3 regions of the Klebsiella sp. KE9456 genome follow, and region 3 is predicted to be linked to each of the others. Evidence: predicted binding sites of a transcription regulator. Region 3 holds the regulator's gene; each other region holds the start of a gene.
The links. The regulator PhoB, encoded in region 3, activates phosphate uptake and scavenging genes when phosphate is short. The targets are predictions, from matches to a motif close to CTGTCATAAAACTGNCNNAT.
Positions count from the first base shown of each region.

Region 1: the regulator PhoB is predicted to act here: its motif matches at 7,430-7,449, upstream of ugpB (sn-glycerol-3-phosphate ABC transporter substrate-binding protein UgpB).
Region 2: the regulator PhoB is predicted to act here: its motif matches at 7,375-7,394, upstream of uvrB (excinuclease ABC subunit UvrB).

Region 1 is NZ_JBDYQK010000013.1:118,730-129,694, forward strand. It holds gene ABK821_RS15065 (high-affinity branched-chain amino acid ABC transporter permease LivM) at 1-605, shown strand, start outside; gene livG (high-affinity branched-chain amino acid ABC transporter ATP-binding protein LivG) at 602-1,369, shown strand; gene livF (high-affinity branched-chain amino acid ABC transporter ATP-binding protein LivF) at 1,387-2,100, shown strand; gene ABK821_RS15080 (altronate dehydratase family protein) at 2,274-3,869, opposite strand; gene ABK821_RS15085 (MFS transporter) at 3,904-5,214, opposite strand; gene ABK821_RS15090 (dihydrodipicolinate synthase family protein) at 5,233-6,132, opposite strand; gene ABK821_RS15095 (IclR family transcriptional regulator) at 6,499-7,266, opposite strand; gene ugpB (sn-glycerol-3-phosphate ABC transporter substrate-binding protein UgpB) at 7,533-8,849, shown strand; gene ugpA (sn-glycerol-3-phosphate ABC transporter permease UgpA) at 8,946-9,833, shown strand; gene ugpE (sn-glycerol-3-phosphate ABC transporter permease UgpE) at 9,830-10,675, shown strand; gene ABK821_RS15115 (sn-glycerol-3-phosphate import ATP-binding protein UgpC) at 10,684-10,965, shown strand, end outside.
Region 2 is NZ_JBDYQK010000005.1:74,771-85,735, reverse strand. It holds gene hutH (histidine ammonia-lyase) at 1-520, shown strand, start outside; gene ABK821_RS06725 (kinase inhibitor) at 690-1,166, opposite strand; gene bioA (adenosylmethionine--8-amino-7-oxononanoate transaminase) at 1,236-2,525, opposite strand; gene bioB (biotin synthase BioB) at 2,611-3,651, shown strand; gene bioF (8-amino-7-oxononanoate synthase) at 3,648-4,805, shown strand; gene bioC (malonyl-ACP O-methyltransferase BioC) at 4,789-5,544, shown strand; gene bioD (dethiobiotin synthase) at 5,537-6,259, shown strand; gene ABK821_RS06695 (ABC transporter ATP-binding protein) at 6,201-6,923, opposite strand; gene uvrB (excinuclease ABC subunit UvrB) at 7,646-9,661, shown strand; gene pmrB (two-component system sensor histidine kinase PmrB) at 9,963-10,965, opposite strand, start outside.
Region 3 is NZ_JBDYQK010000026.1:46,264-57,228, forward strand. It holds gene ABK821_RS21600 (AroM family protein) at 129-809, shown strand; gene ppnP (pyrimidine/purine nucleoside phosphorylase) at 897-1,181, shown strand; gene rdgC (recombination-associated protein RdgC) at 1,299-2,210, opposite strand; gene mak (fructokinase) at 2,302-3,207, shown strand; gene sbcC (exonuclease subunit SbcC) at 3,342-6,476, opposite strand; gene sbcD (exonuclease subunit SbcD) at 6,473-7,675, opposite strand; gene phoB (phosphate response regulator transcription factor PhoB) at 7,965-8,654, shown strand; gene phoR (phosphate regulon sensor histidine kinase PhoR) at 8,676-9,965, shown strand; gene ABK821_RS21640 (YidB family protein) at 10,288-10,683, opposite strand; gene lysM (peptidoglycan-binding protein LysM) at 10,728-10,965, opposite strand, start outside.

The DNA of each region.
Region 1 (10,965 bases), on a different contig from region 3:
TCCCGAAACCGACTCTTTTTGGTCTTGAATTCAGCCGCAGCGCCCGCGAAGGCGGCTGGGATACGTTCAGCCACTTCTTTGGCGTGAAGTACGATCCGTCCGATCGCGTGATTTTCCTCTACCTGGTGGCCCTGCTGCTGGTGGTGTTAAGCCTGTTTGTCATTAACCGCCTGCTGCGTATGCCGCTCGGTCGCGCGTGGGAAGCGCTGCGCGAAGATGAGATCGCCTGTCGTTCGCTGGGCCTTAGCCCGACGCGTATCAAGTTGACCGCGTTTACCATCAGCGCGGCGTTTGCCGGTTTTGCCGGTACTCTGTTCGCCGCCCGTCAGGGCTTCGTCAGCCCGGAATCCTTCACCTTCGCTGAATCCGCTTTTGTGCTGGCGATTGTCGTCCTGGGCGGGATGGGCTCGCAGTTTGCGGTGATCCTCGCGGCGATTTTGCTGGTAGTGTCGCGTGAGCTGATGCGTGATTTTAATGAATACAGCATGCTGATGCTGGGGGCGTTGATGGTACTGATGATGATCTGGCGTCCGCAGGGCCTTCTGCCAATGACGCGTCTGCAGTTGAAGCTGAAAAACGGTCAGGCGAAAGGAGAGCAGGAATGAGTCAGCCATTATTATCTGTAAGCGGCCTGATGATGCGTTTCGGCGGCCTGCTGGCGGTCAATAACGTGTCGCTGGAGCTGCGTGAACGGGAAATTGTTTCGCTTATCGGCCCGAACGGCGCAGGGAAAACCACCGTTTTTAACTGTCTGACCGGCTTCTATAAACCGACCGGCGGCAGCATTATGCTGCGCGACCAGCATCTCGAAGGGCTGCCGGGCCAGCAGATTGCCCGTATGGGCGTGGTGCGGACTTTCCAGCACGTGCGTCTGTTCCGCGAAATGACGGTGATTGAAAACCTGCTGGTGGCGCAACATCAGCAGCTGAAAACCGGGATCTTCTCCGGTCTGCTAAAAATGCCGTCTTTCCGCCGCGCGCAGAGCGAAGCTCTGGACCGCGCCGCCGCCTGGCTTGAGCGTATCGGCCTGCTGGAGCACGCCAACCGCCAGGCCAGTAACCTGGCCTACGGCGACCAGCGGCGTCTGGAGATCGCCCGCTGTATGGTGACGCAGCCGGAAATCCTGATGCTGGATGAGCCTGCTGCGGGGCTAAACCCGAAAGAGACCAAAGAGCTGGACGAACTGATCGCCGAGCTGCGCAGCCATCACAACACCACTATCCTGCTGATTGAGCACGATATGAAGCTGGTGATGGGCATTTCCGACCGTATTTACGTGGTAAACCAGGGCACGCCGCTGGCCAACGGTACGCCGGAAGCGATCCGCAATAACCCGGACGTGATCCGTGCCTATTTAGGTGAAGCATAATGGTGGTGACGCATAAGATGGAAAAAACGATGTTATCTTTTGATAGCGTTAGCGCGCACTATGGAAAAATCCAGGCGCTGCACAACGTCAGCCTGCATATCAATCAGGGGGAGATCGTTACCCTGATTGGCGCCAACGGCGCGGGGAAAACCACGTTGTTGGGCACCCTGTGCGGCGATCCGCGCGCCTCCAGCGGGCGCGTTGTGTTCGATGGTAAAGATATTACTGACTGGCAGACGGCGAAAATCATGCGTGAAGCGGTGGCGATTGTTCCGGAAGGGCGTCGCGTCTTCTCGCGGATGACGGTGGAAGAGAACCTGGCGATGGGGGGATTTTTTGCCGATCGCGACCAGTTCCAGACCCGCATCAAGTGGGTGTATGAGCTGTTTCCGCGTCTGCTTGAGCGTCGGGTTCAGCGTGCGGGCACCATGTCCGGTGGTGAACAGCAGATGCTGGCAATCGGTCGGGCGCTGATGAGCCAGCCGCGCCTCCTGCTGCTGGATGAGCCTTCGCTGGGACTGGCGCCGATTATCATTCAGCAAATTTTCGATACTATCGAACAGCTACGCGAACAGGGGATGACCATCTTCCTCGTCGAACAGAACGCCAACCAGGCGCTGAAGCTTGCCGATCGCGGCTATGTGCTGGAAAACGGTCACGTGGTGCTATCCGATACCGGCGATGCGTTGCTGGCTAACGAAGCAGTACGCAGCGCCTATCTGGGCGGGTAGTTAATTAAAAACGCCGGGCGGCTATCGCCTTACCTGGCATGTAAAACCAATAATATCATCATGTTATGGGTTTTCGTAGGCCCGCGCAAGCGAAGCGCCGCCGGGCAATTCCGGAAAAACGCACTTTGTCATCAATCTGACGCCCGCCTTCTGGCGGGCGTTTTGCCCGATGCCTACAGTTCCAGAGAGCGTTTCCATAACATAAAATCAAACTGTTCGAGCGCATCCGCTTTGGTTCGCCAGCGTCCGCTGGCGGTGGCGATGATTTTTTCGAACAAGCCGTCGGCGATTTCTGCCAGCGGCGTGCCCTCAATAATAGGCCCGCAGTCATAATCGATAATATCCGGCATCTTTTTCGCGAGAGCCGAGTTGGTGGAGATTTTGAGTACCGGAACGATTGGGTTCCCTGTTGGCGTGCCTAATCCGGTTGAGAAGATAACGACATTGCATCCCGCAGCAACCAGCCCCGTCACCGCATCCACGTCGTTGCCCGGCGTACATACCAGCGAAAGCCCGCGCTCCGCCATCGGTTCTGCATAGTCGCATACCGCGCTAACCGGTGCTCTGCCGCCTTTTTTCGCTGCACCGGCAGATTTGATGGCGTCGGTGATCAAGCCATCGGCAATATTCCCTGGGCTGGGATTATCAGCGATGGTGGTGCCGAAGAAGTTAGCCACGTGTTCATAGTTTTTCATCAGCGACAGAAACTTCTCTTTTAGATCGCGACTGTTGCAGCGTTGAACGAGATCCCCTTCCGCGCCGCACAGTTCCGGGAACTCCGCCAGCCCGGAAGCGCCGCCCAGAGCGACGAGACGGTCCGAGACCTCACCCATTGCCGGATTCGCGCTGATCCCCGAGAAGCCGTCCGAGGCGCCGCATTTCACGCCGATTTTGAGTTCAGAGAGCGGGACCTCCTGCCGTTCAGCGACGGGCGCTTCGCGAATGGCGTTATAGGTCTCGGTCAATGCATCCTGCATCATTTTTTCTTCGCTGCTCCAGTCCTGCTGCCTGAAGTAGATCACCGGCTTGTTGAACTGCGGGTTGCGTTTCGCGAGCGCCGCTTTGAAATCGACAATACGCGCTTTTTCACAGCCCAGCGCAAAGACCGTTACGCCGAGCACATTAGGATGATCGGCATAGGCGGCCAGGACGTCGCACATGGTCATGCTGTCTGAGGAGGCGCCGCCGCAGCCTGAGTTGACGGTAATACAGCGGATGCCGTCAAGATGAGGGAAGGGGAGATGTCGCTTATCGTCGAAGACATCGGCCGAGGCCACCCGGCGCGCGAAATTTTTCAGGCCGTTATTGGCATAGCCCAGGGCGTCGTTCAGCGCATCGGTGACGCGCTGAACGTTGCGGTTTTCACAGAAAACCAGCGGAATGACCAGCCAGTAATTGGCCGTGGCGACCCGGCCATCTTCACGGACGATTCCCCGAAACGTCCGCGTCTGCCATGCGGAGATATCCGGCTGCTGCCAGTCATAGGGCGCGACGTCATCAAGCGAAACCGGGGCCGCGTAGTGTTTGATATTTTCGGTGGTGACGGCTTCGCCGCGGGCGATAGGCCGCGTTGCTTTGCCTACCGGGACACCGTACAGAGAAACAATATCGCCGGGTTCAATATCCAGGGTGGCGAACTTGTGTTTGGCTTTGACATCGCTACGCAGGAGATACTCTTCATTATTCCAGTTAACCCGCTGGTCTTTGCGTAAGTCTTGCAGCGCAACGATCAAGTTGTCAGTAGGGTCAATTTTTAAGATGGTCTGCATTTTAGTTATCCTTTGTTATCAGCACATCAGAACCTTAGTGATGGGGAACCGCGACGTTACTGGCCGCCTTTCTGCCCGCCAGCGCGGCAATCAGCAATGCGCAGCAGACGGTGATAAGGGACAGGGCGATCAGGCCCGCCGAATCATTGCCAAAGAACGCATCGACTTCAACGCGAATGAGCGGTGCCAGAAAGCTACAAAAAGCGCCCATCGTGGTACAAAAACCGATGCTGGCCGCCAGTGCCGACCCTGACACAATTTGCGCCGGAAAGGTCCAGAAAATCGGTTGTACAGAGAGGAAGCCGATTGCCGAGAGGGAGAGGGCGGCAATGGCCAGTACCGGGCCGGACCAGGCGGAAACGAACAGCCCCAGCGCCGCAGCCAGCATACAAATGACTGAAATCACAACCCGGCGGGTTGGCATTTTGTCCGCCAGACGTGGAATATAATAGACCCCTACTGCGGAACAGGCCCAGGGGATGGCGGCAACTAATGACTCCTTAAAGCCGAGCGTGGATCCCATCAGCGAGGCGACTTGCGAAGGCAGGAAGAACATCAGCCCATAAACGCTGATCTGGATGGTGCCGTAGATCAGCGCCAGGTGCCAGACTTTAAGGCTTTTCAGCGCGGTGATAACGCTGCTGGTTTCGGTCTGTTTCTGCTCCAGTTGAAGCTGCTCAATAAGGGCTTTTTTCTCCTCCTGGTTCAGGAAACGAGCCTGGGCCGGGGTATCGTCAAGCCAGAACCAGGCGAAGATGCCCATGATGACCGCCGGGATCCCTTCGATAAAGAACATCCAGAACCAGCCGGGCTTGCCGAGGAATCCGTGCATTTCCAGAAGCGCGCCGGAGATTGGCGAACCTAAGGTCAATGCCAGGGGAACGCCGAGCACGAAGATGCCGACCACAGATGCCCGAACCTTATTGGGAAAGTAGATCGAGGCCAGTAGCAGAATGCCGGGGTAAAAACCCGCTTCGCCCAGGCCCAGTAAAAAGCGCAGGACAATAAACTGAGTTTCCGTCTGGACCAGGCCGGTGAGCGCAGAGAGTACGCCCCACAGAATGGTGGTGATACTTAACCATTTTTGCGCCCCAATCTTATTCAGGATCAGGTTGGCGGGGATGCCAAACAGCGCATAGGCGGCGAAAAATATTCCCGCGCCGAGGGCAAAGGCGGAACTGGAGAGGCCAATATCGACCTGCATCGCCTCTTTGGCGAATCCCACATTGACCCTGTCGATAAAGGCGATGAAGTATAAAATAAACATCAGTGGCACCAGGCGCTTCCACGATTTCGTAATGGCGGAATTTAATACCGGGTTGTCGTAAGCGGCGATCGTTTTCATCATACCTCCGTGCTGGGGTCAGGCATTAATGGCGATACCAGCACGGGAAAGTATCTGCTGGATACTTGCGGTCTGGCAGGTTGATAGGGGGCTAAAAGGTGGCGTGCAGCGGTCGGACTCAATAATTCCGCGCAGTTGTAACGCTTTTTTGAATGTCGGAATGAACGGATCGTTAACCGCATAAATAGCCATTAAATCATCCACTTTTTGCTGATATAGCGAGATCTGGCGCAGATCGTTATCATTAAATGCCTGCATCCAGTCGCGGAAGATCTCAGGGCAAATATTGGATAAACCGCCAATACAGCCATTCCCTCCGGACAAGACATTGTGGGCAAAGTTATTGTCATAACCGGCATAGACTTCGAAATATGGTCGTTCAGATTTTACCTGGCGAATCACCTGCGAGGTATGACTGGTGTCCGCAACGGTGTCTTTCAGGCCGATAATGTTCGGGAATTCTCTGGCAAGCCGGAGACAGATTTCCGGCGAGACGGAATAGCCGGTGCGCTCCGGAAAGTTATAGATGAAGATTTTTGCGGCAGTTCGGCGCGCTATCTGACTGTAAAATGTATAAATTCCTTCATCAGTCAGGCGGAAGTACCAGGGGCTGATGATCATGACCCCATCAAGTCCGCACTCATCAGCGTAGTTTGCCAGTTCCACGCACTCATCAATATCCATGCGACTGGCGCCCGCATAAGCCTGTATTCCTCCGCGGGGAAATTCCGCCGCGATTTGAATAATCTGACGGGATGTTTTCATATCCAGGGAGAAAAACTCACCGGTGCTGCCCATGACGACAAATCCCGACACGCTATTTTTGATGAAATCGTACAGGCGGAAATTGCCTTCAGGATCCAGTCTTCCACGTTCATCAAAAACGGTTATTGCCGGGGTGATGTAACGACTTTGCATATTTTACCTCTTGCGTTGTTCGTATATACAAATGATGTTTGTATTTTCGATCATGAATAAGTAAACACATGGGGGAATGGGAAGTCAAATGGCGCAAAACGCGGCGGGATAAGTAATTAACTTAATGAATTAATAGATAAATAGACGGGCTGACAAGCAGCCACTACGGGGAATTAAATATTGATATTGTGTGGGTAATCACAATTCCGGCGGGATTGTCGACGAATCCATCTTAAATAATTTGAGTTGCATGACAAAGCGGTCAACCGTTTTGCACAGCGCTTGCGCGGGCCTCGTAGAGGTGAGGCCGTAGGCCGGGTAATCCACAGTCAACGCACAGGCAACGTGAAGGATGACGGGGATTGATCAGTAATTTTTGATATCGGGCAGCTTGTTCAGCACGCTTTCGATACGATTTTTCGCCTCTTGCAACGCATGAGTGACCTGCTGCGTTTTTTCATCGGTGGCGCGGAAAAACGGCAGTGAAACGCTGATCGCGGCCAGAATAATACCTTTCTGCTGCAGAGGAACGGCGAAGCAAATGGTATCGTCGTTGATTTCCCGATCGTCCATGGCATAGCCGTTGGCGGCGACCTGGGTTAACTGCTGACGAAGCTGAGTTATATTGCTGACGCTGCGTGCGGTGACGCGAGGAAAACCTTGCGGATAAAGTTCCAGAATCTCGTCGTCGCGGTGCTTATGTAACAGCGCTTTTCCTAATGCGGAGCAGATTGCCGGAAGGCGGGTACCGACCTTCGATACCAGTTGTACGGTCTGGTCGCCCTGGACTTTATCAACATAGAGCACCCAGGCATCATCAAGAATGCCGAGCTGGCAAACCTCATTGCATTCATTGACCACCGCCTGCATTTCGCTGTTGATCATTTTAAGCCAGAACTCTTTTTCCACCGTTGAACTGGCCAGAACCGCGCATGAGATGCCCAGGGTGTAAATACCGTTGCGATCGTCGTAACTGATATATTTCCGGTATTGTAATGATTTGAGGATGGGAAATATGGTCCCTTTAGAAATGCCCGTTTTCTGCGACAGTTCAGAGAGCGTCATCCCCTCCGCGTTGGCTAATGTTTCCAGAATGAGTAAGACACGCTCGGTAGGTTTATGAAGCGCCTTCATATTTTTCCTTGTGACGGTTCGCCGGAGAGAACGTTTTAACAACCCCTATTTAACTACAGATCCTCATTTATCTGTAGTCCGCACAGCGTCTCTTTTTCACTTTGCCATTTATCGGCCCTTTTTCACTGTTTCATCACCATTTTGCCAATTAGCCGTAATGCTATTGTAATAAAACAGTTATTTTTCTGTCATTCGAGCGTGTCATGTTACTCCCGCGAACATAAAACGCGTGAAATCGCGCATTTGAAACACAAGAGAGATAACCGATGATATCGTTACGACATACAGCTTTAGGGCTGGCGCTTAGCCTGGCATTTGCCGGTCAAGCGCTGGCGGTAACCACTATTCCTTTCTGGCACTCAATGGAAGGGGAACTGGGGAAAGAAGTTGATTCACTGGCGCAACGTTTCAACGCAGCCAACCCGGACTACAAAATTGTTCCGGTGTACAAAGGCAACTATGAACAGAGCCTGAGCGCAGGCATCGCCGCCTTCCGTACCGGTAACGCGCCGGCTATTTTGCAGGTTTATGAAGTCGGCACTGCGACGATGATGGCGTCCAAAGCGATTAAGCCGGTTTATCAGGTATTCAGCGATGCGGGCATCAAGTTTGATGAGTCGCAGTTCGTGCCGACCGTTTCCGGCTATTACACCGATTCCAAAACCGGCCATCTGCTCTCTCAGCCGTTTAACAGCTCCACGCCGGTGCTGTATTACAACAAAGACGCCTTCAAAAAAGCCGGATTAGATCCGAACCAGCCGCCGAAAACCTGGCAGGATCTTGCGGCGTACAGCGCGAAGCTGAAAGCCGCCGGAATGAAGTGCGGTTACGCCAGCGGCTGGCAGGGCTGGATTCAAATTGAAAACTTCAGCGCCTGGAACGGGCTGCCGGTCGCCACCAAAAACAACGGCTTCGACGGTACGGATGCGGTGCTGGAATTCAACAAGCCAGTGCAGGTGAAGCATATCGCCCTGCTTGAAGCGATGAACAAGAAGGGCGATTTTAGCTACTACGGGCGTAAAGATGAGTCTACCGAGAAGTTCTATAACGGCGACTGCGCGATGACCACTGCCTCTTCCGGTTCGCTGGCCGATATCCGTCAGTACGCTAAGTTCAACTATGGCGTGGGTATGATGCCCTACGACGCCGACGTGAAGGGCGCGCCGCAAAACGCCATTATCGGCGGGGCCAGCCTGTGGGTGATGAAGGGTAAAGATAACGCCACTTATACCGGCGTCGCCAAATTCCTCGATTTCCTGACCAAACCGGAAATTGCCGCCGAATGGCACCAGAAAACCGGTTATCTGCCGATTACCACCGCCGCTTATAACCTGACCCGCGAGCAGGGCTTCTACGATAAGAATCCTGGCGCTGATATCGCGACGCGGCAGATGTTGAACAAGCCGCCGTTACCGTTCACCAAAGGCCTGCGCCTGGGCAATATGCCGCAGATCCGCACCGTCGTGGATGAGGAACTGGAAAGCGTATGGACCGGTAAAAAAACGCCTCAACAGGCGCTGGATTCCGCCGTTGAGCGCGGTAATCAACTGCTGCGCCGTTTTGAGCAGTCGACGAAGTCTTAACAAAATGCCCGGTGGCGCTACGCTTACCGGGCCTACAAGACCGTAGGCCGGGTAAGGCGAAGCCGCCACCCGGCGCTGTTCAGGAACCAAACGCTTATGTCATCATCCCGTCCGGTATTCCGCTCTCGTTGGCTACCATATTTGCTGGTCGCGCCACAGCTGGCGATTACCGTCATCTTCTTTATCTGGCCCGCGGGCGAAGCGCTGTGGTATTCCCTGCAGAATGTCGATCCATTTGGGCTCTCCAGCCAGTTTGTCGGCCTGGCTAACTTTTTCGCGTTGTTCCATGACCCGTACTACCTGGATTCTTTCTGGACCACGATTAAATTCAGCACGCTGGTCACTTTCAGCGGGCTGCTGATCTCGCTGTTTTTCGCCGCGCTGGTGGATTATGTGGTGCGCGGCAGCCGTTTTTATCAGACGCTGATGCTGCTGCCTTATGCCGTGGCGCCTGCGGTCGCCGCCGTGCTGTGGATTTTTCTGTTTAACCCAGGCCGCGGGCTGATTACGCATTTTCTCGCCGAACTAGGCTATGACTGGAACCATGCGCAGAACAGCGGCCAGGCAATGTTCCTCGTGGTCTTCGCCTCGGTATGGAAGCAGATTAGTTACAACTTCCTGTTCTTTTTCGCCGCGCTGCAATCCATCCCGCGCTCGCTGGTGGAAGCTGCCGCGATCGACGGCGCCGGGCCGGTTCGCCGCTTCTTCAGGCTGTCGCTGCCGCTGATTGCGCCGGTGAGCTTTTTCCTGCTGGTGGTTAATCTGGTATACGCCTTCTTTGATACCTTCCCGGTGATTGATGCCGCTACCGGCGGCGGACCGGTGCAGGCAACGACGACGCTGATTTATAAAATCTATCGCGAAGGTTTTGCCGGACTCGATCTTTCCGCTTCCGCCGCCCAGTCGGTGGTGCTGATGTTCCTCGTCATTATTCTGACGGTGGTGCAGTTCCGCTATGTTGAAAGTAAGGTGCGCTACCAATGATTGAGAACCGTCGCGGGCTGACGATTTTCAGCCACACTATGTTGATTTTAGGCATTGCCGTCATTCTGTTCCCGCTGTACGTCGCCTTTGTTGCCGCGACCCTGGATGGTAAAGCGGTCTTTGAAACGCCGATGACGTTGATTCCCGGCGCGCATCTGCTCGACAACATAAAAAACATCTGGCTGAACGGCGTGGCGGCCAACAGTGCGCCGTTCTGGCTGATGTTACTCAACAGCTTCATCATGGCATTGGGTATTACGTCAGGCAAAATCGCGGTATCGATGCTCTCCGCGTTCGCCATCGTCTGGTTCCGCTTTCCACTGCGCAACCTGTTCTTCTGGATGATCTTTATTACCCTGATGCTGCCGGTTGAGGTGCGCATTTTCCCGACCGTGGAAGTGATCGCCAACCTGAAAATGCTCGACAGCTATGCCGGACTCACGCTGCCGCTGATGGCTTCGGCGACCGCCACCTTCCTGTTCCGCCAGTTCTTTATGACGTTGCCGGATGAGCTGATTGAAGCCGCGCGTATCGATGGCGCGTCACCGATGCGCTTCTTCCGCGATATCGTACTGCCGCTGTCGAAAACCAATCTTGCGGCGCTGTTCGTCATCACCTTTATCTACGGCTGGAACCAGTATCTGTGGCCGCTGCTGATTATTCAGGATGTGAACCTCGGTACTGCGGTGGCGGGCATTAAAGGGATGATCGCATTTGGTGAAGGCACCACCCAGTGGAACCTGGTGATGGCGGCGATGCTGCTCACGCTGATTCCCCCGGTGGTCATCGTTTTAGCCATGCAGCGGGCGTTTGTGCGCGGCCTGGTGGACAGTGAGAAGTAGGAAATTTTATGGCTGGTTTAAAATTACAGGCAGTAACCAAAAGCTGGGATGCTAAAACCCAGGTGATCCAACCGTTGACGCTGGACGTCGCGGACGGCGAATTTATTGTGATGGTTGGGCCATCCGGCTGCGGTAAATCGACACTGCTGCGCATGGTGGCCGGGCTTGAGCGGGTCACCAGCGGCGATATCTGGATTGACCGCCAGCGCGTCACCGAAATGGAACCGAAAGATCGCGGCATTGCGATGGTGTTCCAGAACTACGCCCTCTATCCGCATATGAGCGTGGAA
Region 2 (10,965 bases), on a different contig from region 3:
GGCGGATAATATCGCGCTGGCCATTGCCGAAATAGGGTCATTGTCGGAGCGGCGAATCGCCCTGATGATGGACAGCCATATGTCGCAACTGCCGCCGTTTCTGGTGAAAAATGGCGGCGTTAACTCCGGCTTTATGATCGCTCAGGTAACGGCGGCGGCGCTGGCCAGCGAAAACAAAGCGCTGGCGCACCCGCACAGCGTGGATAGCCTGCCGACCTCCGCCAACCAGGAGGACCACGTTTCCATGGCCCCGGCCGCTGGTCGTCGTCTGTGGGCGATGGCGGAGAATACCCGCGGAGTGCTGGCGGTTGAGTGGCTGGCCGCCGTACAGGGGCTGGATATGCGTGAAGGACTGACCAGCAGTCCGCTGCTGGAAACAGCGCGTCGCCTGCTGCGCGAAAAGGTCGCCCATTATACCGAAGACCGTTTCTTCGCTCCGGATATTGAAACCGCTATTGAACTTCTGGCGACGCGTCATCTGGCGCGGCTGCTGCCCGCCGTGCTTTCCGATTCCCCCTGAACTTTCCCTGTTTTTTGCATCCGTGCCGGGAGGTCGTTTTCCTCCCGGTTACCCTGCATACCTATTTGGCACCGGATAAAACTATCAGGATACATGTATATGCCCGGTCTACAACCCCGCAAACTGCATGGGCCGCAGCCCGCGGTGAGCCACGCCGCTTTCAGGATCGTTAGCTAAACAACGCGCTAATTGATGCGCTGCCGAGACGGTGAAAATGGACGTTAAAGCCCACCATCGCGCCGCTTGCGCCTTCGTCGACATCAATTTTATCCACGTCCAGCGCATGAACGGTAAAGATATAGCGGTGGGTTTCACCTTTCGGCGGCGCTGCGCCGCCGTATCCGGTCTGACCAAAATCGGTACGGGTCTGAATCGCCCCGCTGGGCAACTCTGCCTGACCGGAACCTGCACCCTGCGGTAAAACGCGGGTATCAGCAGGCAGATTCGCCACAATCCAGTGCCACCAGCCGGAGCCGGTTGGCGCATCGGGATCGTAGCAGGTGACTACGAAGCTTTTCGTTCCTGCCGGGACATCATCCCACGCCAGATGTGGTGAAATATTGTCGCCATCGTAGCCCATGCCGTTGAAAACATGACGGCTGGGCAGCTTCTCGCCGTCCTGTAAATCATGACTGATGAGTTTCATTGCCTCTCCTCAAATTCATCTACTGAGTAGCAAAAAAGTGTAGCGCGTGAGCTGCGGCATTACCGTCTCTTATTCGCAAAAAAACGTTTCTTCCTGCACTGCGGCGTTAACCGCCTGCGTCAGACGGGTCAGCTGCTCTGGCGTGATGATATACGGTGGCATCAGGTAGATTAGGCGACCGAAGGGGCGGATCCACACGCCTTGCCCGACGAAAAAGCGCTGCAGGGCGGCCATATTTACCGGCCGGTGGGTTTCGACCACGCCTATTGCCCCGAGCACGCGAACATCGGCAACCTGCGCGGATCCTCGCGTCGGAGCCAGTTCGGCTTTAAGCTGCGCCTCAATTGCCGCCACCTGCTGCCGCCATTCGCCGCTTGCCAGCAGGCGCAGGCTTTCCGTGGCCACCGCGCAGGCCAGCGGGTTGCCCATAAATGTCGGACCGTGCATAAAACAACCGGCTTCACCGTTGCTGATGGTGTCCGCTACCTGGCGGGTGGTCAGCGTGGCGGAAAGGGTCATGGTGCCGCCGGTCAGCGCTTTACCGAGACACAGAATGTCGGCGGCGATATCCGCGTGCTCACAGGCGAACAGCTTACCGGTCCGGCCAAAACCGGTGGCAATCTCATCGGCGATCAGCAAAATGCCTTCATGGTCGCACATTTTGCGAATTCGTCTGAGCCACTCCGGATGATACATCCGCATTCCGCCAGCCCCCTGGACAATCGGCTCCAGAATGACTGCCGCGATGTCATGGCGATGGGCGGCCATCAGACGGGCGAACGGCGCCATATCCCGCTCATCCCATTCGCCATCGAAGCGGCTTTGCGGCGCCGGGGCAAACAGATTATCCGGCAGGTAGCCCTGCCACAGGCTGTGCATTGAATTATCGGGGTCGCAGACCGACATCGCACCAAAAGTGTCGCCGTGATAGCCGTTGCGGAAGGTGAGAAAACGCTGGCGCGGTTCGCCCTTTGCCTGCCAGTACTGGAGCGCCATTTTCATCGCCACTTCGACGGCAATGGAACCGGAGTCGGCGAGGAAGACGCACTCAAGGCCGGTTGGCGTCATCGCCACCAGCTGGCGGCACAACGCGACGGCGGAAGGATGGGTGATCCCGCCGAACATCACGTGCGACATCTGGTCAATCTGCGTTTTCATTGCCGCGTTAAGCCGTGGGTGATTGTAGCCGTGAATGGCTGCCCACCACGACGACATGCCGTCGATCAGGTGTTCGCCGCTGGCGAGAGTAAGCTCGCAGCCGCTGGCGGCCACCACCGGATAGACCGGCAGAGGGGAAGTCATTGAAGTGTAAGGGTGCCAGATGTGGCGCCGATCGAAGGCCAGATCGTCCGTTGTCATAATCGACTTGTAAACCATTTTAAAAACATTTAGGTTTACAAGTATAAAATGAACGGACAATTAACGAAACCCCCTGGAGAGGCTAATGGCTCACCATCCACGCTGGACAATGTCGCAAGTTACTGAGTTATTTAATAAACCTTTTCTGGATCTGCTGTTTGAAGCCCAGCAGATCCACCGCCAGCACTTTGATCCGCGCCAGGTTCAGGTCAGTACGCTGCTGTCGATTAAGACCGGCGCCTGCCCGGAAGACTGTAAATATTGCCCGCAAAGCGCGCGCTATAAGACCGGCCTCGAATCTGAACGCCTGATGGAGGTCGAACAGGTGCTGGAGTCGGCGCGCCAGGCGAAAAAAGCCGGTTCAACCCGTTTCTGCATGGGCGCGGCATGGAAAAACCCTAATGACCGGGACATGCCTTACCTTGAGCAGATGGTGAAAGGGGTGAAGGCGATGGGGCTCGAAGCCTGCATGACCCTCGGCACCCTGAATGACAGTCAGGCGCAACGCCTTGCTAACGCCGGACTGGATTACTACAACCACAATCTTGATACCTCGCCGGAGTTCTACGGCAATATTATTACCACACGCACTTATCAGGAGCGCCTTGATACCCTCGACAAAGTGCGCGATGCCGGGATTAAAGTGTGCTCCGGCGGTATCGTCGGCTTAGGCGAAACGGTGAAAGACCGCGCCGGACTGCTGCTGCAACTGGCTAACCTGTCAACACCGCCGGAAAGCGTGCCGATCAACATGCTGGTGAAGGTTAAAGGCACGCCGCTGGCGGATAACGACGATGTTGATGCTTTTGATTTCATTCGCACGATCGCCATCGCACGTATCATGATGCCACGTTCGTATGTGCGCCTCTCCGCCGGTCGCGAGCAGATGAATGAACAGACCCAGGCGATGTGTTTTATGGCCGGAGCCAACTCCATCTTCTACGGCTGCAAGCTGCTGACGACGCCGAACCCGGAAGAGGACAAAGATCTGCAGCTGTTCCGCAAACTGGGCATTAACCCGCAGCAAACAGCGGTGCAGGAAGGCGATAATGCCCAGCAGCAACGTCTGGAGCAGGCGTTGATGACCCCTGATACTGAGGAATATTACAACGCGGCGGCGCTATGAGCTGGCAGCAACGTATCGCGCTGGCGCTGGAAGAGCGGCGGAGGGCGGACGCCCTGCGTCATCGTCAGCCAGTAACACAAGGCGCAGGGCGCTGGCTCATTCGCGAAGGGCGACGCTGGCTCAATTTCTCCAGTAACGATTATCTTGGCCTCAGCCAGCATCCGGCAATTGTCAAAGCCTGGCAGCAGGGAGCGGAACGTTATGGCGTCGGTAGCGGCGGCTCCGGTCACGTTAGCGGTTATAGCGAAGCGCATCGCGCCCTGGAGGAGCAACTGGCCGACTGGCTGGGTTATCCACGCGCGCTGCTGTTTATCTCCGGCTTCGCCGCAAATCAGGCAGCGATCGCCGCCCTGGCGGGTAAAGAAGACCGCATTGTTGCCGATCGGCTCAGCCATGCTTCGCTTCTGGAGGCCGCCAGCCTCAGTCCGGCGCAACTGCGTCGTTTTCAGCATAATGACCACCGGCATCTCAACCAATTGCTGGAAAAATCGCTATCCGGCCAACAACTGGCGGTGACCGAAGGCATCTTCAGCATGGATGGTGATAGCGCGCCGCTGGCAGATATCCAGCGGGAGACTCAGGCCGCCGGGGCGCTTCTGCTGGTTGACGATGCGCACGGCATCGGCGTGGTCGGCGAAGAGGGCCGCGGCAGTTGTCACGCACAGCAGGTGCGCCCGGAGCTGCTTATCGTCACCTTCGGTAAAGCCTTTGGCGTCAGCGGGGCGGCGATATTGTGCAGTGACGCGCTGGCGGATTATCTGTTGCAGTTTGCCCGCCATCTGATTTACAGCACCGCTATGCCTCCGGCGCAGGCGGTAGCGCTCAGCGCCGCGCTGGGCGTAATACGCAGCAGCGACGGCCAGCAGCGGCGGGAAAAACTGGCCCGCCATATTGCCGATTTTCGCCGTGAAATAGCCACGTATCCCGGCGAACTGACGCCATCCGCCAGCGCGATTCAGCCGCTGATCGTTGGCGATAACGCCCGGGCGTTGCGGCTGGCGGCGCGCCTGCGCGAGCAGGGCTGCTGGGCCACGGCAATCCGCCCGCCGACGGTTCCCGCCGGTAGCGCGCGCCTGCGCCTGACCCTGACGGCGGCGCATGAGTCCGCCGATATTGTCCGCCTGCTGGAGGTGCTGCATGGCGGCGGTGAATAAGCGCGCGGTGGCGGCGGCATTTGGCCGCGCGGCCGGCCATTACACGCAACATGACGAGCTACAGCGTCTCAGCGCCTCCCTGCTGCGCGATCAACTCCCTATAAACGGCTTTCCTGACGTGCTCGATGCGGGCTGCGGTCCCGGTACAATGAGCCGCGCCTGGCGGGAGGCGGGGAGTCGGGTAACCGCGCTGGATCTTTCCGTCGATATGCTGGCGGAAGCCCGACGCGGGGACAGCGCCCATTGCTACGTCGCAGGGGATATTGAATCGATGCCGCTGGCGGACTGCTGCGTTGACCTGGCGTGGAGCAACCTCGCCGTTCAGTGGTGCGATAATCTCGCTACCGCTATCAACGAATTGTGTCGGGTAGTGCGTCCCGGCGGCCGGGTTGCGTTCAGTACACTGCTGGCAGGCTCTTTGCCGGAACTGAATCAGGCCTGGCGAGCCATTGACGACCTGCCGCATTCCAACCGTTTTCTCAGCGAACGGGCGGTGAGTCAGGCGCTGGCGGGTCGCCGCGTCACCAGCCGCGTCCACGTTATCACTCTGTCGTTTACCGATGCGCTCAGCGCGATGCGGTCGCTGAAAGGTATTGGCGCAACCCATTTGCATCGGGGGCGCACTCCCGCGCCGCTCAGTCGCGGCAAACTGCGCCAGCTTCAGATCGCCTGGCCGCAGCAGCAGGGGCAGTGTCCGCTGACGTATTATCTGTTTACAGGAGTTATCGAACGTGATTAAACGCTTTTTCGTCACCGGGACCGATACCGAAGTCGGCAAAACCGTGACCTGTTGCGCCCTGCTACAGGCGGCTAACCGCGCAGGCTTCAGGAGTGTTGGCTATAAGCCTGTTGCTTCCGGCAGCGCATATACGGCTGAAGGGCTACGCAATGACGATGCGCTGGCTTTGCAGCGCAACAGCCGGGTCGCGCTACGCTATGAGCAGGTGAATCCCTACACGTTTGCCGAGCCGACGTCGCCGCACATTGTCAGTGCTGACGAAGGCAGGCCGATTGACGCTTTGGCGCTCTCTGCTGGCTTGCGCGCCCTGGAGGGGCTGGCGGACTGGCTGTTGGTTGAAGGGGCGGGCGGCTGGTTTACGCCGCTTTCAGAAACCTTCACGTTCGCTGATTGGGTACAAAAGGAGCAACTGCCGGTGATACTCGTGGTGGGGGTCAAACTGGGGTGTATCAACCATGCGATGCTTACCGCGCAGGCGGTGCGCCAGGCCGGACTGCCGCTGGTGGGATGGATAGCCAACGATATCCAGCCGCCAGGCAAGCGCCACGCTGAGTATCTGGTGACGTTACAACGGATGCTGAAGGCACCGTTTCTCGGCGAGATACCGTGGCTGGGGGATGCCGTACCGCACGAAGGCCTCGGACAGTACCTCGACCTTAACGCGCTGGATCGGGGGTCATCCATTTCTCCAGCAGCGGTTCATCCAGCTGAATAACGTCCCCCTGGGCGACGCTGCGCCCGCAGTGCAGCAGGCAAAAACGATCCGCTACCCGGCGAATAAACGGCAGGTGCTGCTCGGCGATCAGCACCGTCAGGCCAATATCGCGATTCAGACGCACCAATAAATCGCCCAACTTATGCAGGAAGCGCTGGCCGCTGCCGCGCGAAGGTTCGTCGAGGATTAGCAGGCGCGGACGGGTTATCAGCGCCCGCGCCAGGGCTAACTGGTACTGATCGTCAGCGGTTAGCGTAATGCCCTTGCTTTGTCGCAGGGAGTAGAGCTCCGGAAACAGATCGTAAATTTCGCCTGCTACCGCTAAATCAGGCTCTCTGCTGGCCGCGAGGGCGATATGCAGATTTTCTTCTACGCTCAGCTGCGAAAAGATACGCTTATCCTGCGGGACATAGCCAATACCGATAGCGCTACGCGACTGGGCGGAGAGGGGCATCAGATCGTAGGGCGCCGCTCCCACGTCCTGCCAGGTCATGCTGCCGCTGGCAACGGGCAGATAGCCGGTAATACAGTTGACGAGCGTGGTTTTCCCCATCCCCTGGCGCCCCATTACGCAAGTGCACTTACCGGGCATAAGCTCAAGATCAACATTCCACAGCGAGTGCTGGTTTCCGTAATAGTGGTTCACGGCTCGTAGATTCAACATAGACGTTTTCTCCTTTCCTGGGCGAGCGGGCGACGAGAAGATTCTGCAAATCTCTTGCCAGGAAAAAGAACTTTCGGTATTTGCTGGTGAATACAGATGTAGCCAGGTAAAAAGGGGGGGAGTCAGGCGAGATATTGCACTTTCCCGGTGCCAGTACGCTGAAATGTGGTGCAAAAAGTCATAAAAAATCCGCCTGTTTTTAGCCAGTAAGCAGCAAAAAAAATTCAATAATTTTTTTTCATCGCGGGTTTCCTCGCGGCGAGCAATGTTCTCCGGGTGGCACAGGTCATGGGCTGGAGACAGTTATCCACTATTCCTGTGGATAACCTTGTGTATTAGAGTTAGAAAACTTGCGGTAAGCTAGAGAATATGCGGCCTGCGGCTGAATTGATGTGAAAGCCATCTTTTATTTAATCTCTTTAAATATCAATTGATTATATAAAATCAATGCCTGTCAGAAAAGTGTCATCGATGGCCATAAAACATTCATCTGCTTGCTTGACAAATGTTAAATGTCAAAAATTTCTGGGGATAACCCCACTGTCTGGTGGATTATCCCGTATGAGCGTGGTGATTCGCCGTTAATGACGATAAAAAAATCCAGTTTGCCAGAATACGATAATATGGCACTGTTTTTATATCCAGTGTTTTTTATTGGCAAAAATTGTACTGAAAGGTAGAATTAAACACCTGCCGTTCAACCCTTCTTCAGGTCCTGATTGATGAGTAAACCGTTCAAGCTGCATTCTGCTTTCCGTCCTTCCGGTGACCAGCCGGAAGCGATCCGTCGTCTGGAAGAGGGGCTGGAGGATGGTCTGGCGCATCAGACGCTGCTCGGCGTGACCGGCTCCGGTAAAACGTTCACTATTGCCAACGTCATTGCCGATCTGCAGCGTCCGACGATGGTGCTGGCGCCGAACAAAACCCTGGCGGCGCAACTGTATGGCGAGATGAAAGAGTTTTTCCCCGAAAACGCAGTGGAGTATTTCGTCTCCTATTACGATTACTACCAACCAGAAGCCTACGTGCCAAGCTCCGACACCTTTATTGAGAAAGATGCGTCCGTTAACGAACATATTGAACAGATGCGTCTGTCTGCAACCAAAGCGTTGCTGGAGCGGCGTGATGTGGTGGTGGTGGCGTCGGTCTCCGCTATCTACGGCCTGGGCGACCCGGACCTGTACCTGAAGATGATGCTGCATCTGACGGTCGGTATGTTGATTGACCAGCGCGCCATTTTGCGTCGCCTGGCTGAACTGCAATATACCCGTAACGATCAGGCTTTCCAGCGCGGCACCTTTCGCGTGCGCGGAGAGGTCATTGATATCTTTCCGGCGGAATCCGACGATATCGCCCTGCGCGTTGAGCTGTTTGATGACGAGGTTGAGCGCCTGTCGCTGTTCGATCCTCTGACCGGCCACGTTGAGTCGACGATCCCGCGCTTTACCGTTTACCCGAAAACCCACTACGTCACGCCGCGCGAGCGCATCGTGCAGGCGATGGAAGAGATTAAAGTTGAGCTGGCTGCACGGCGCAAGGTGCTGCTGGAGAACAACAAGCTGCTGGAAGAGCAGCGGCTGAGCCAGCGTACGCAGTTCGATCTCGAAATGATGAACGAACTGGGCTATTGCTCGGGGATTGAAAACTACTCGCGCTACCTGTCAGGGCGCGGGCCGGGCGAGCCGCCGCCGACCCTGTTCGATTACCTGCCGGCTGATGGCCTGTTGGTGATCGATGAATCCCACGTGACTATCCCGCAAATCGGCGGCATGTACCGTGGGGACCGGGCGCGCAAAGAGACGCTGGTGGAATATGGCTTCCGGCTGCCGTCGGCGCTGGACAACCGCCCGCTGCGGTTTGAAGAGTTTGAGGCGCTGGCGCCGCAGACGATCTATGTCTCAGCAACGCCGGGCGCCTATGAGCTGGATAAATCCGGCGACGAAGTGATCGATCAGGTAGTGCGCCCGACAGGGCTGCTTGACCCGGTTATTGAAGTGCGCCCGGTGGCTACCCAGGTGGATGATCTGCTCTCGGAAATTCGCATTCGCACCGCGATCAACGAACGCGTGCTGGTCACCACCCTGACCAAACGTATGGCGGAAGACTTAACGGAGTATCTGGAAGAGCACGGCGAGCGGGTGCGCTATCTGCACTCGGATATCGACACCGTGGAGCGCATGGAAATCATTCGCGACCTGCGCCTGGGCGAGTTTGACGTTCTGGTGGGCATCAACCTGCTGCGTGAAGGGCTGGATATGCCGGAAGTCTCGCTGGTGGCAATCCTCGATGCTGACAAAGAAGGCTTCCTGCGGTCCGAACGCTCGCTGATTCAGACTATTGGTCGCGCGGCGCGTAATATCAGCGGCAAGGCGATTCTTTACGGTGATAAGATCACCCCGTCGATGGCGAAAGCGATCGGTGAAACCGAACGCCGTCGTGAGAAGCAGCAGGCGTACAACGAAGAACACGGCATCGTGCCACAGGGCCTCAATAAGAAAGTGGTGGATATTCTGGCCCTGGGGCAGAATATCGCGAAAACCAAAGTTAAGGGGCGCGGTAAGTCTCGTTCACCGGTTGAGGCGGATACCGTCGCGCTGACGCCTAAAGCGATGCAGCAGAAAATTCATCAACTGGAAGCGCAGATGATGCAGCATGCGCAAAATCTGGAGTTCGAAGAGGCGGCGCAAATTCGCGACCAGCTTCATCAACTGCGTGAACTGTTTATTGCGGCTTCGTAACCGGTGGAAAAATCCCCTGTCCACGCTTCGTTCATGTGGTCCGGGGGGGAGGCTGCGTGGATTTTGCTGGCGGATAAGCGTCGCGGCTTCTGGCAGAGTGGGGCACAGTTTGCTGCGTGGTTTTGTCGCCGTAAAAAAATTATTGCTTCGTCGGGCTGTTTTTCGCCGCCTCTTAATACTGGCTTAATATTGTTTGGCGAAACTCTCCTCAATTTAATGAGGATAGCGTCATGCAAAAATTAACTTTCTGCGAATATCTGGCCGTCTCCTGCGCCTTTGTTATCGTCGTCGCCTTCTTTCATCAATGGCTGCTGACATTCTGACGGGAAGCCTTCGGGAAGAGTATCCAGGCGCGAACGCCAGGCCCTGGCCGACGGTTGTGCAAAAAGAATCTGGCGTCGTGCAACTGGGCGATACGAGTGACGATACTTAACCCCAGGCCAATACCGCCGTAGCGGCTGTCCATGCGAACGAACGCTTTGCTCAATTCACCGCTTTTCGCCTCATCAATTCCGGGGCCTTCGTCTTCTACTGCCAGAACGGGCGACGGGCCTGGCGTTATTGACAGGGTAATTGTCGATCCTGTCGGGCTGTAGCGATGCGCATTTTCCACCAGATTGCGTAGAATAACCCGCATCAGCGTGACGTCGCCTGAAACAACGACCTTGCCCTCCTTGTCGTGCAGCGCCAGCTTCTGTTGCCGCTGCTCCAGCATGGCCTCAAGCTCCTCCTGGAGCGGTTCGATAACATCCTCTTTCAGCGCAACTTGCTGATAGTTTCCGGCGGAGAACGACTGACCAATGCGCGCCAGTTGAAGTAGCTGGGTAATACTGCTGGTCATTTGATCGAGGCGCAGAATCAGCGGCACTACGCCAACGCCATGCACTTTTTCCAGCAGTTCCAGGTGCAGACGCAGCCCGGCCAGCGGCGTACGCAGTTCATGGGCGACATCGGCGGTGAAAAGGCGCTCGCGATCGAGCGTGGAATTCAGGCGTGATACCAGTTGATTAATCGCGGTGGTCACCGCGGTGACTTCCGGTACCGACTCATTCAGAGCGATAGGCTGCAGATTGTCCGGCGTGCGATTCTCCAGTTCAAGCTGCAGGCTGGAAAGCGGTTTGGTGATTTTCTTCACCGCCAGCAGGCAGATATACAGCGCCAGGCCGATGATCAGCAAGCTTGGGATTAACAGACTGGCCACCGCTTCGTGGACTTCTTGCGTCACATGTTTTTGGTTATTGTGCCCTTCAATGGCGCTGGCCACCAGCAACTGAATCTGCTCTTTGCTTTCGTGCCACAGCCAG
Region 3 (10,965 bases):
CTGGAATCTTTACATGCCATATTAGCTGTAACCTGCTACGCTTCTTGACGGTTGATTTTCAGCCAACAGGGGGCAGAAGTCGTAAATAGAAGCTCGTTTTAAAACAGTGGCAGTAAAAGGTACATGATATGAGTAGTGCATTGATGGCTATTTTGACCATTGGGGTGGTACCGGTGGTGGAGATGTTGCCGCTTTTGACCGAACATATCAGGGAAGAGCAGATTGTCCACATTAGCCTGTCAGGCAAAATGACGCGCGAAGAGGTTATTCAAGACTATGGCGCTGAAGCTGGTGAGGAGACGCTGCTGATCTTGCTCAGCGATAAGCAAATCATACCGGTCTCCCGGCACAAGGTTGAGCGCGATTTACGTCGCATTATCGCCATGCTCGACAAACAAAATTATGATCTTATTTTATTGATGAGTACCCATCCATTCGGCGATTTTACCGCGAATAATGCGATTCTGCTTGAGCCGCAAAGAATTATCCCGCCGCTCGTTGCATCGATTGTTGATGGGCATCAGGTCGGCGTGATTGTTCCGGTTGAAGAGATTTTGCCGTTGCAGCGGGAGAAATGGCGGGTGTTAAAAAATACGCCCTACTATGCGTTGGCGAATCCCGTTACCGGTAGCGACGACGACTTACTGGCGGCGGGCAGGGAGTTAATCGAGCAGGGGGCGGATGTGCTGATGATGGATTGTCTTTGCTATCACCAGAAGCATCGCGACGTGTTACAAAAAGCGCTGGATATCCCGGTTCTGTTGTCAAATGTGCTGGTTTCTCGGTTGGCGGCAGAACTATTAGTTTAACCTGCCGTCGTGCGTTAATTTTACGTGACAGGGGTAACGAGCGCCCCCTATATTGTGCCTTCAACACAAGATCATAAGGGCGAGTTTATGCTTCAAAGCAATGAATACTTTGACGGAAAAGTAAAATCTATTGGTTTCACCAGCAGCAGCACCGGTCGCGCCAGCGTTGGCGTGATGGCGGAAGGGGAATATACCTTTGGCACCGGGCAGCCGGAAGAGATGACCGTGGTTAGCGGTGCGCTGAACGTGCTTCTTCCGGGCGAGACTGAGTGGAAAGTGTACGCCGCCGGTGAAGTATTCAACGTTCCGGGAAATAGCGAGTTTAATTTGCAGGTGGCTGAGCCAACGTCTTATTTATGCCGCTATCTGTAATGTCAGGCCGTGTCCCGCAATAGCGTGTGGGGGCCGATGCCGGGCTTTAGACGCAACGACCTGCTACGGGACATCGCCTGAGCTCCTTCCTGCCGGTGCAGGAAGGAGCTCAGAATATCAACGCTGCGCTTCGCCGCCTAATCCTTCCACCAGATTCTGAATCAACGCTGCCAGTTCGCCGGTCATCAGAATAAAGTCCGCATCAAAGCGTTGAGCGAAATCTTCCCGGTCAATATCTTCATTTTGATCGCGCAATTCATCGCAGAACTTCAGACGTTTAATCGAACCATCATCGCATATCAGGAACTGAATACGCTGCTGCCAGTCGAGCGCCAGTTTGGTCACGACTTTACCGGCTTCAATGTGCACGGCGATCTCGTCGCTGACCAGATCCTGCTTTTTCGCGCGGATCACACCGCCATCTTCCAGCATAGCTTTCAGCTCCGCTTCGTCCAGTAGCTGGAAGCCCTGAGCGACGGTCCCGGAACGTACCCACTCGGTTAGCGTCAGCTCGATCGGGGTTTCCATAGCCAGAGGGACAACCGGCAGCGAGCCCAGGGTTTTACGCAGCAGCGCCAGCGTGTCTTCCGCTTTTTTAGCGCTGGCGCAGTCCACCATAATCAATCCGTTGACGGTATCGAGCCACATCATGGTCTGGCTAAAGCGGCTGAAGGCGCGCGGCAGCAGGGCGTGCAGCACTTCATCTTTCAGCGAATCTTTTTCGGTTTTCTTCAGCTTGCGGCCCTGTTCAGCTTCCAGCTTGAGGATCTTCGCTTCCAGCGCTTGTTTGATCACCGGCGATGGCAGAATCTTCTCTTCTTTACGCGCGCAGATAACGATCTGGCCATTTGCGGTATGCGTCAGCGCATCGCTGTGCGAACCCATCGGCGGTACCCAACCGGTTTTGGCCATATCCTGGCTGCCGCACGGAGTAAACGCCAGACCGGCAAGCTGTTTTTCCATCTCCTCCGCGCGCAGGGAAATGTCGCGGCTGAGACGGTAAACCATTAAATTTTTGAACCAAAGCATGATAATTTCCACGGCTTTTTTATTAAATCCAGCGGGCATGATAGCGAATTGTCGCTATGCTTGCATTGTTAATCGGGGTGAGGAACTAACAGTGCGTATTGGGATTGATTTAGGTGGAACAAAAACGGAAGTCATCGCGCTAAGCGACCAGGGGGAGCAGTTATTTCGCCACCGTTTGCCGACGCCGAGAGAGGATTATCGGCAGACGATAGAGACGATAGCCTCGCTGGTGGAGATGGCTGAGCAGGCCAGCGGGCAGAAAGGTACGGTCGGTATCGGCATCCCTGGTTCAATTTCGCCCTATACGGGCGTAGTTAAAAATGCTAATTCGACCTGGCTCAACGGTCAGCCGTTTGATAAAGACCTCAGTCAGCGCCTGGGACGGGAAATACGGCTGGCGAACGATGCGAACTGCCTTGCGGTTTCGGAAGCGGTGGATGGCGCGGCGGCCGGGGCGCAAACGGTATTTGCGGTGATTATTGGCACCGGCTGTGGTTCTGGCGTGGCGCTTAACGGTCGCGCGCATATTGGCGGTAACGGGACGGCGGGCGAGTGGGGGCATAATCCGCTGCCGTGGATGGATGACGACGAACTGCGCTATCGGGAAGAGGTGCCCTGCTATTGTGGCAAGCAGGGCTGTATTGAAACATTTATTTCCGGCACCGGTTTTACTACTGATTATCATCGCTTAAGCGGTCATTCGCTGAAGGGGAGCGAGATTATGCAGCGCGTCGGCGAGCGAGATCCGCTGGCGGAACTGGCGCTGAGCCGCTATGAGATGCGGCTGGCGAAATCACTGGCGCACGTCGTGAATATCCTCGATCCGGACGTTATTGTACTGGGCGGGGGAATGAGCAACGTTGACCGATTGTATCAGACGGTGCCGAATTTGCTGAAACCGTGGGTATTCGGCGGCGAATGCGAGACGCCGATTCGTAAAGCGGCGCACGGTGACTCCAGCGGCGTGCGCGGAGCGGCCTGGCTGTGGCCGCTGTAAATCGGTGTAACTCGTGTTATTTCAGAAGCGAGCTGTGTTTTCGCCTCTGGATATTATGACTTTCAGCGCTCAGGTCGTCGCTGATTGATTGCGGGCTCACCAAATGGGGCGGGGCGCACCAGCGAAGCCGCGCCTCACTCCACCGCGAAGATCTTATCCAGACGGCTATAGCCCAGCCCATTGATTTTCTTTACCTTAATCTGTACCGGAATGCGTTCTTTCATTGCCTCGACATGGCTGATCACGCCGATAATTTTGCCGCTGGCATTCAGTGCGTCCAGCGCATCCAGCGCGGTATCAAGGGTTTCGCTATCGAGCGTACCGAAGCCCTCATCAAGAAACAGCGAATCGATCCGCGTTTTATGGCTCACCAGATCGGACAGTGCCAGCGCCAGCGCGAGGCTGACAAGAAAACTCTCGCCGCCGGAAAGCGTCCGCGTATCGCGTACCGCGTCCGCCTGCCAGGTATCTACCACTTCCAGTTCCAGCGCTTCACTGGCCTTACGCTGTAGCAGATAACGGCCATGCAGGCGGTTGAGCTGATGGTTGGCCAGCCACACCAGGTTATCCAGCGTCAGGCCTTGCGCAAACTTACGGAACTTATCGCCCTCTTTGGAGCCGATAAGTGAGTTCAGCCACGCCCAGTCATCCACTTCTTGCGCGGCGTGCTCCATCTGCTGGCGTAACGTCTGTTGACGCTGCTGATTTTCGGCATTCTGCTTCAACTGCTGGCGAATTTCGCCCTGGCGAGCGCTGTTTTCCCGCAACTGCGATGTCAACAGCTGGAGCTTTTCCCGCACCTGCTCAAGCGGCTGGCTACTATCGCTTTCCTGCGGCGGTTGCTGGCTATGGCTATCCAGCGCGGCGCGGGCCCGCAGCGCCAGCGCCTGATTCTGCTGTAGCGAGCTTTCCCGTGTCTTCTTCAGGTTTTCGAGCCGCTGGCGCGTTTCTTCATCCAGCAGCGCGGCGAGAAACGCCTGCCGATCGGCAAACGGGCTGGCGGCCAGCGCGGCGCTGAACTGTTGTGCGGTCTCTGTCAGTTGGGCCTGTAATTGGTTTTCCTGCTGCCCCAGCGTTTGCCACTGGCTCTGGAGCGCCAGGCAGTCATCGTGTACCTGACGCCAGCCCTCGATCGACGCAGGCTCGGTCTGCTGCTCCGTTTCCGGCAGGGTCTCCAGCAGCGGCGAAAGCCGTTGGATTTGTTCCTGCAGGGCCGTTAATTCGTTCTGTTTAGCTTGCCAGCTGCGGCTCTCTTCTTCCCGCTGCGCCAGCCAGCCCGCGGCCTGGTCCGCGGCGGGTAAGCTAAGGGCGAATGCGGCCAGTTCACTCTCCAGCGCGGCGCTACGCTGCGCGTGTTCTTGCCGCAGCTGCTGTAGCTGCTGTTGGCTCTCCTGCTGTCGGGTCTGCCAGGCCAGACGCTGTTGATGCTGGTACAGTCGCTGTTCATGCTCTTGCTGCGTATTTAGCCAGCCGGGAATATCGTCCTGCGGCGTCAGGTTGATATTCAATCCAGCGATCGTCTCTTGCCACTGTAATGTAAGCGCTTGCTTCTGCTGAAGAAGTGATGCTTTCTCGGCGGCTTCTTTTTGCTGCTGCTTAAGCAACGCATCCAGCTCGCCACGTACCAGCGCGCCAGCTTCCGCCAGTTGTTTGACTTCACGCTCAAGCGCATCGCGCCGCGCCTGATTAACGTCAGGAGCCAGCGCCTGATATGCGGCGATGGCCGGGTGTTGTTCAGAGCCACAGAGCGGGCAGGGCGAGCCGGGCTGCAGGCGGGTACGTTCAGCCTCCAGACTGGCGATACGCGCTTCCAGTTCACACAAGGCTTTGACATCGCTGAACTGCTGATTTTTTTCTTTATATGCCTGACGACGCCGGGCCAGCGTGGCTTCCAGTTGCGTCTGCTCCTGCTTACTGGTCTGCCCGGCGCGATTGAGCTGTTCCAGACGTTGGCCCAGTGGTTGCAACTGGCTATGCAGAGCAGAGAGTTGCTGGCGAAGCGGCCGGGCGGCGGCGTGCAGAGACAGTCCGGCGCTGACCTGTTCGGCATCCAGCGTCAGGCTGGCGGACGGTAGCTCGGCCAGTTTGCGGCTGGCTTCCTCCAGACGCTGTTGTAATGCGGATTGCTGCTGGGTGTCACGTGATTGTTGTTGAAACGCCGCCCGCCAGCCCGCCAGCGCATTTTCCCATTGTTGATAGCGCTCGTGCTCTTTCAGCCATGCTGATAGCGTTTGCCGGAGAGCGTGCAGGCGTTCTGACTGTTGCTGCGCGGCGAGACGAATGCCAGCCCGTAAGCGTAATTTCTCATGTAAGCGAGCATTTACTTCTTCTCTCTGGCGGCGAATTTGCGCCAGCGCGGCGGTTTGTTCCTGCTGACGCGTCCAGTGCGGGCGTAAATGCTCCGCAGGCTGCGCATTGAGTAGCGCAGTCAACTGCGGCTGGGCCTGTTCGAGAGCCTGTCGGGCCTCGCGCAGCGCGGCCTGCGCTTTTCGGTCTTCCGCTGTCAGTTCGTCGCGACGCACCAGCCACTGACACGCATGTTGTAGACGGGTCTGTTCGCTAATCTGCTGTTTTTCTTCATCAGTAAGCGCTTGCAAACTTTTCTGGAGTGACTGCTGCTGTTCATCGCTCAGCAACAGGACGCCGGAGGCCAGGGCCTGTATTTTTTCCAGCTCAACGCGAGCGAGCTTATGTTTTTCAAAGACCAGAGCGGAAATCTGGCCGTAAATTTCGGTGCCGGTTAGCTCTTCCAACAATTCGGCACGCTCTTTGGGTTTGGCGTTGAGGAAGGCGGCGAATTGCCCCTGCGATAGCAGCATTGAACGGGTGAAGCGGCCGTAGTCCAGCCCGGTGAGCGAGGCGGTCATCTCCAGCTTATCTTTGACTTTATCAGCGAGGATTTTGCCGTCGTCGCAGCGCGCCAGTTCGACGCGCGGGGCCTGCAGATTACCGTCCGGCTGGTTTCTTGCCCGGTTCTGGCTCCAGAAGGCGCGGTAGGCGGTACCTTTAACTTCGAATTCCACTTCCGCCAGGCACTCGGCGGTATCGCGGGTCATCAGATCGTTTTGCGATTGCGACACGCTGCTCAGGCGCGGGGTTTCGTGATACAGCGCGAGGCAGATGGCATCCAGCAGCGTGGTCTTCCCGGCACCCGTTGGCCCGGTGATGGCGAACAGTCCGTTGCTGGCGAACGGCTCGCGGGTGAAATCGATTTTCCATTCACCTTTTAACGAGTTGAGATTTTTCAGGCGTAAGCTCAGGATTTTCACAGGCGGTCCTCACCGTTCAGGCTATGCAGGGTTGCATTAAACAGGTGTTCCAGGCGTTGCTGTTGCGCCTCTTCCAGGGTTTCCAGCGCCAGACGACGGGCGAAGACATCCTCGACCCGTAGTTCGTTGAGGGTTTCCCGTCTTTCTCCCGCCAGAATGCGCTCGCGCTGGTCGCGGCTGCGGCGCACCAGCAGCACTTCTACCGGGAGCGTTTCGGTCTTTTCCTGAATTTTCCTTTGAATATCATGTAAATATTCATCACTGGTGATTTCGATATCCAGCCATACGGCAGGTGACCGATCGTCGCTTTGCCATTGATTAAGCTGCTCGCCAATACTGGCGAAATCGCCTTTTAAGACCGCCAGCGGCTGGGTGATGGGCACGATAAGGGGCGTGACCTCCGCCAGGCGGCCGTCACGAAAGGTCACCAGATTGACGCTTTTGTTTTTTCCGGTTTCATCAAAGCTCAGCGGGATGGGCGAGCCGCTATAGCGAATATGCTCGCAGCCGCCGACGATCTGCGCCCGGTGTATATGGCCGAGCGCGATATAATCGGCAGGGGGGAAGTGGCTTGCCGGGAAAGCATCGAGAGTACCGATATAGATTTCGCGAACTGCATCGCTTTTGCTGGCGCCGACGGTGGTTAAATGGCCGCTGGCAATAATTGGCAGTTGTTGGTTGCCGCGCAGGGCGCAGGCCTGCTGGTATTGCTGCTGGTAGTAGTCGCTGATGGCGTTGAGAAGCTGCTGCTGCTTTTCGCCGCTGGAGTGTCCGGCCTGGCTGGTCACCAGTTCACGCGGGCGCAGGAAGGGCACCGGGCAAAAAATGGCCCCCGGTGAACCGTCGCGCCGCGGCAAAATAAAGGGAGCGTGACCCGCGTTGGCCACCACCGTGGTTTTCAGGAAGGCGAGAATGTCCCGCGATTCATTAAGCGTCGCCACTGAATCGTGGTTTCCTGCCAGCACCACCAGCTGGCAGCCGGTTTGCTGTAGCTGAACGACAAAACGGTTATACAGCTCGCGCGCGTAGCTTGGCGGAGAGCCGGTATCAAAAATATCGCCAGCGACAATAATCGCATCAACGTCATGCTCCTGTGCGCGGGACAGCAGCCAGTCGAGAAATGCCTGGTGCTCAGCGGCGCGACTTTTGCTGTAAAAATTCTGGCCCAGATGCCAGTCTGACGTGTGAAGGATGCGCATAGTGGTCCCTTAGCGAAAAAACGTAAGCGGTATTATATACCTGTCATACTCCTGGTTGCTTATGTGTTGGCTACGCTCGCCCCGGTGACATCGTTACCTGTGCGCCAGAGACCTGCTCCCGTGCCGCCTTTAAGCACCCCGGATAACACCGCTCTGCGGTGAGTTAAGTCCGTGTCATAATTCAAAATCCGTGTTCATCAGTCCGTCATTTTTTCATAAATCTGTCATAAATCTGACGCATAATGGCCGCGCACTTCTATACTGATGGCTAAAAAATACAGGGTAAATAATGGCGAGAAGAATTCTGGTCGTTGAAGATGAAGCTCCAATCCGTGAAATGGTCTGCTTTGTGCTGGAGCAAAACGGCTTTCAGCCGGTTGAGGCGGAAGATTTTGACAGCGCGGTTAATCAACTCAATGAACCCTGGCCTGATTTGATCCTCCTTGACTGGATGCTGCCGGGTGGGTCAGGTCTGCAGTTTATTAAACAACTTAAGCGTGAAGCGATGACCCGCGATATTCCGGTGGTGATGCTGACCGCACGCGGCGAAGAGGAAGATCGCGTCCGCGGGCTGGAAACCGGAGCGGATGATTACATTACCAAACCATTCTCACCGAAAGAGCTGGTGGCGCGGATTAAGGCCGTGATGCGACGCATTTCGCCGATGGCGGTGGAAGAGGTGATTGAGATGCAGGGGCTGAGCCTCGATCCGTCTTCACATCGCGTGATGACCGGCGAAAATCCGCTGGAGATGGGGCCAACGGAGTTTAAATTATTACACTTCTTCATGACACATCCGGAACGGGTCTATAGCCGCGAACAGTTGCTGAATCATGTCTGGGGAACTAACGTCTATGTAGAAGACCGAACGGTGGACGTGCATATTCGTCGTCTGCGTAAAGCGCTGGAACATAGCGGCCATGATCGGATGGTGCAAACGGTTCGCGGCACGGGATATCGTTTCTCTACCCGTTTCTGAATGTTGACAGGAGTGTGACCCGTGCTGGAACGGCTGTCATGGAAAAGGCTGGCGCTTGAGCTTTTCTTGTGTTGTATCCCGGCCCTGATCCTCGGGGCGCTTTTGGGTCATCTGCCGTGGTTTCTGTTAGCGGCGGTGACAACGCTTCTTATCTGGCATTTCTGGAATCTTATGCGCCTGTCGTGGTGGCTGTGGGTTGATCGCAGCATGACGCCGCCGCCTGGCAGCGGCAGTTGGGAACCGCTGTTGTACGGTCTGCATCAGATGCAGATGCGTAATAAAAAGCGTCGACGCGAACTGGGTAGCCTGATTAAGCGTTTTCGCAGCGGTGCGGAATCTCTGCCTGATGCGGTGGTGCTGACCACGGAAGATGGCGTCATGTTCTGGTGCAACGGTCTGGCCCAGCAACTGCTGAATCTGCGCTGGCCGGATGATAATGGGCAGAATATCCTTAATCTTCTGCGCTATCCTGAATTTACCCACTATCTGAAATACAGAGACTTTTCAAAACCGCTTAATCTGGTGCTGAATAATGCCCGCCATCTGGAAATTCGCGTGATGCCCTATAGCGATAATCAACTGTTGATGGTGGCGCGCGATGTTACGCAGATGCACAATCTCGAAGGGGCGCGGCGTAATTTTTTTGCCAATGTCAGCCACGAGTTACGTACCCCGCTGACGGTATTGCAGGGGTATCTGGAGATGATGCAGGAGCAGGAACTGGCCGGGGCCACGCGCGAAAAAGCGTTACACACCATGCGCGAGCAAACGCAGCGTATGGAAGGGCTGGTGAAACAGTTGTTGACATTGTCGCGAATTGAAGCGGCGCCGGTGCTGGCGATGAACGATAAAATTGATGTTCCGATGATGCTGCGGCTCGTTGAACGCGAGGCACAAACGCTAAGCCAGCAGAAGCATGTTTTGCATTTTTCAGTCGATCAGGCGCTAAAAGTGCTGGGCAATGAAGAACAGTTGCGTAGCGCGATTTCCAATCTGGTGTATAACGCGGTTAATCATACCCCGGCGGGAACGGAAATCACCGTTAGCTGGCAGCGTGCGCCGCACGGGGCGTTGTTCCGTGTGGAGGACAACGGGCCGGGGATCGCGCCGGAACATATTCCACGCCTGACTGAACGTTTTTATCGGGTGGATAAAGCGCGTTCGCGGCAGACCGGCGGCAGTGGACTGGGGCTGGCGATCGTCAAGCATGCCATTAGTCATCACGACAGCCGTCTGGAAATTGAGAGTACGCCGGGTAAAGGCACGTGTTTCAGCTTTTTGTTACCGGAACGTTTGATCGCCAAAAATTAATCCTCAGCGCCTGATCTGTAGTGGTTCAGGTGCGATCGGGTTGTGCCGGTTCTGGGATACGGGTAGCGGCGAGAATAATGCTGGTCAGTTAGGGGGCAGTCATCCGCGTGCATTGTTCAGGAATCGCCCGGCGGCGTTTCGCTTGCGCGGACCGACAGGTGATGTGTAACCTATTGATATCATAATTTTTGTAGGCCGGGCAAGGCGTTAGCCGCCGCCCGGCGCAAATGCGGGCACAATATCTGATACAGGTTTATCATCAGTCTCAGGCCTGAATACAGGCCTGTAATTTGCCACGCGTGAATACTCAAATGACGTAAATCTAACTAAATAACTTACCTTTCAGCAGATTAATCCCTGCAGAGACCAGATCGCCCTCAGCCGATGCTTCGCCCTGCGGTGACAGACCATCGACGATTTTTGGCAAGTATTCGGCAATTAGCGCCGAGGCGGTTTGCGAATCAATGCCCAGTTTCGCGCCGAGTTCCTGTAGCGCAGGCGAACCAAACACCGAAGCGATCTGCTCGCTATTTACCAGCATATTGCTCTGCTGGCTAAGCCACGACTCGACGATTTCACCTAAGCCGCCGTTGCGAAATTTTTCCAGAATTCCCTGGATACCGCCCTGCTGTTCAATCCAGGCCATGATCGCCTGAAGTTGCTCAGCCTTGCCAGCCTGCCCGCCAGACATGCCGCCGATTAGATCGAATAATCCCATTGCCGACTCCCTACAAACATTGCTAATAATCTTTAATTCACGACTTACTTCGCCGGGATAATCAGTACCTGACCCGGATAGATCTTGTCAGGATGCGTCAGCATCGGTTTATTGGCTTCAAAAATACGCGGGTAGTCATTGGCGGAGCCATACATTGCTTTCGAGATGGCGCTCAGGGTATCGCCGGATTTCACCGTGTAATAACGGCTTTCCGCCCCGCTTTGCGTCACAGTAACGCTATCATTGACTTGCCCAATCCCGGTGACGTTACCTACCGCTACC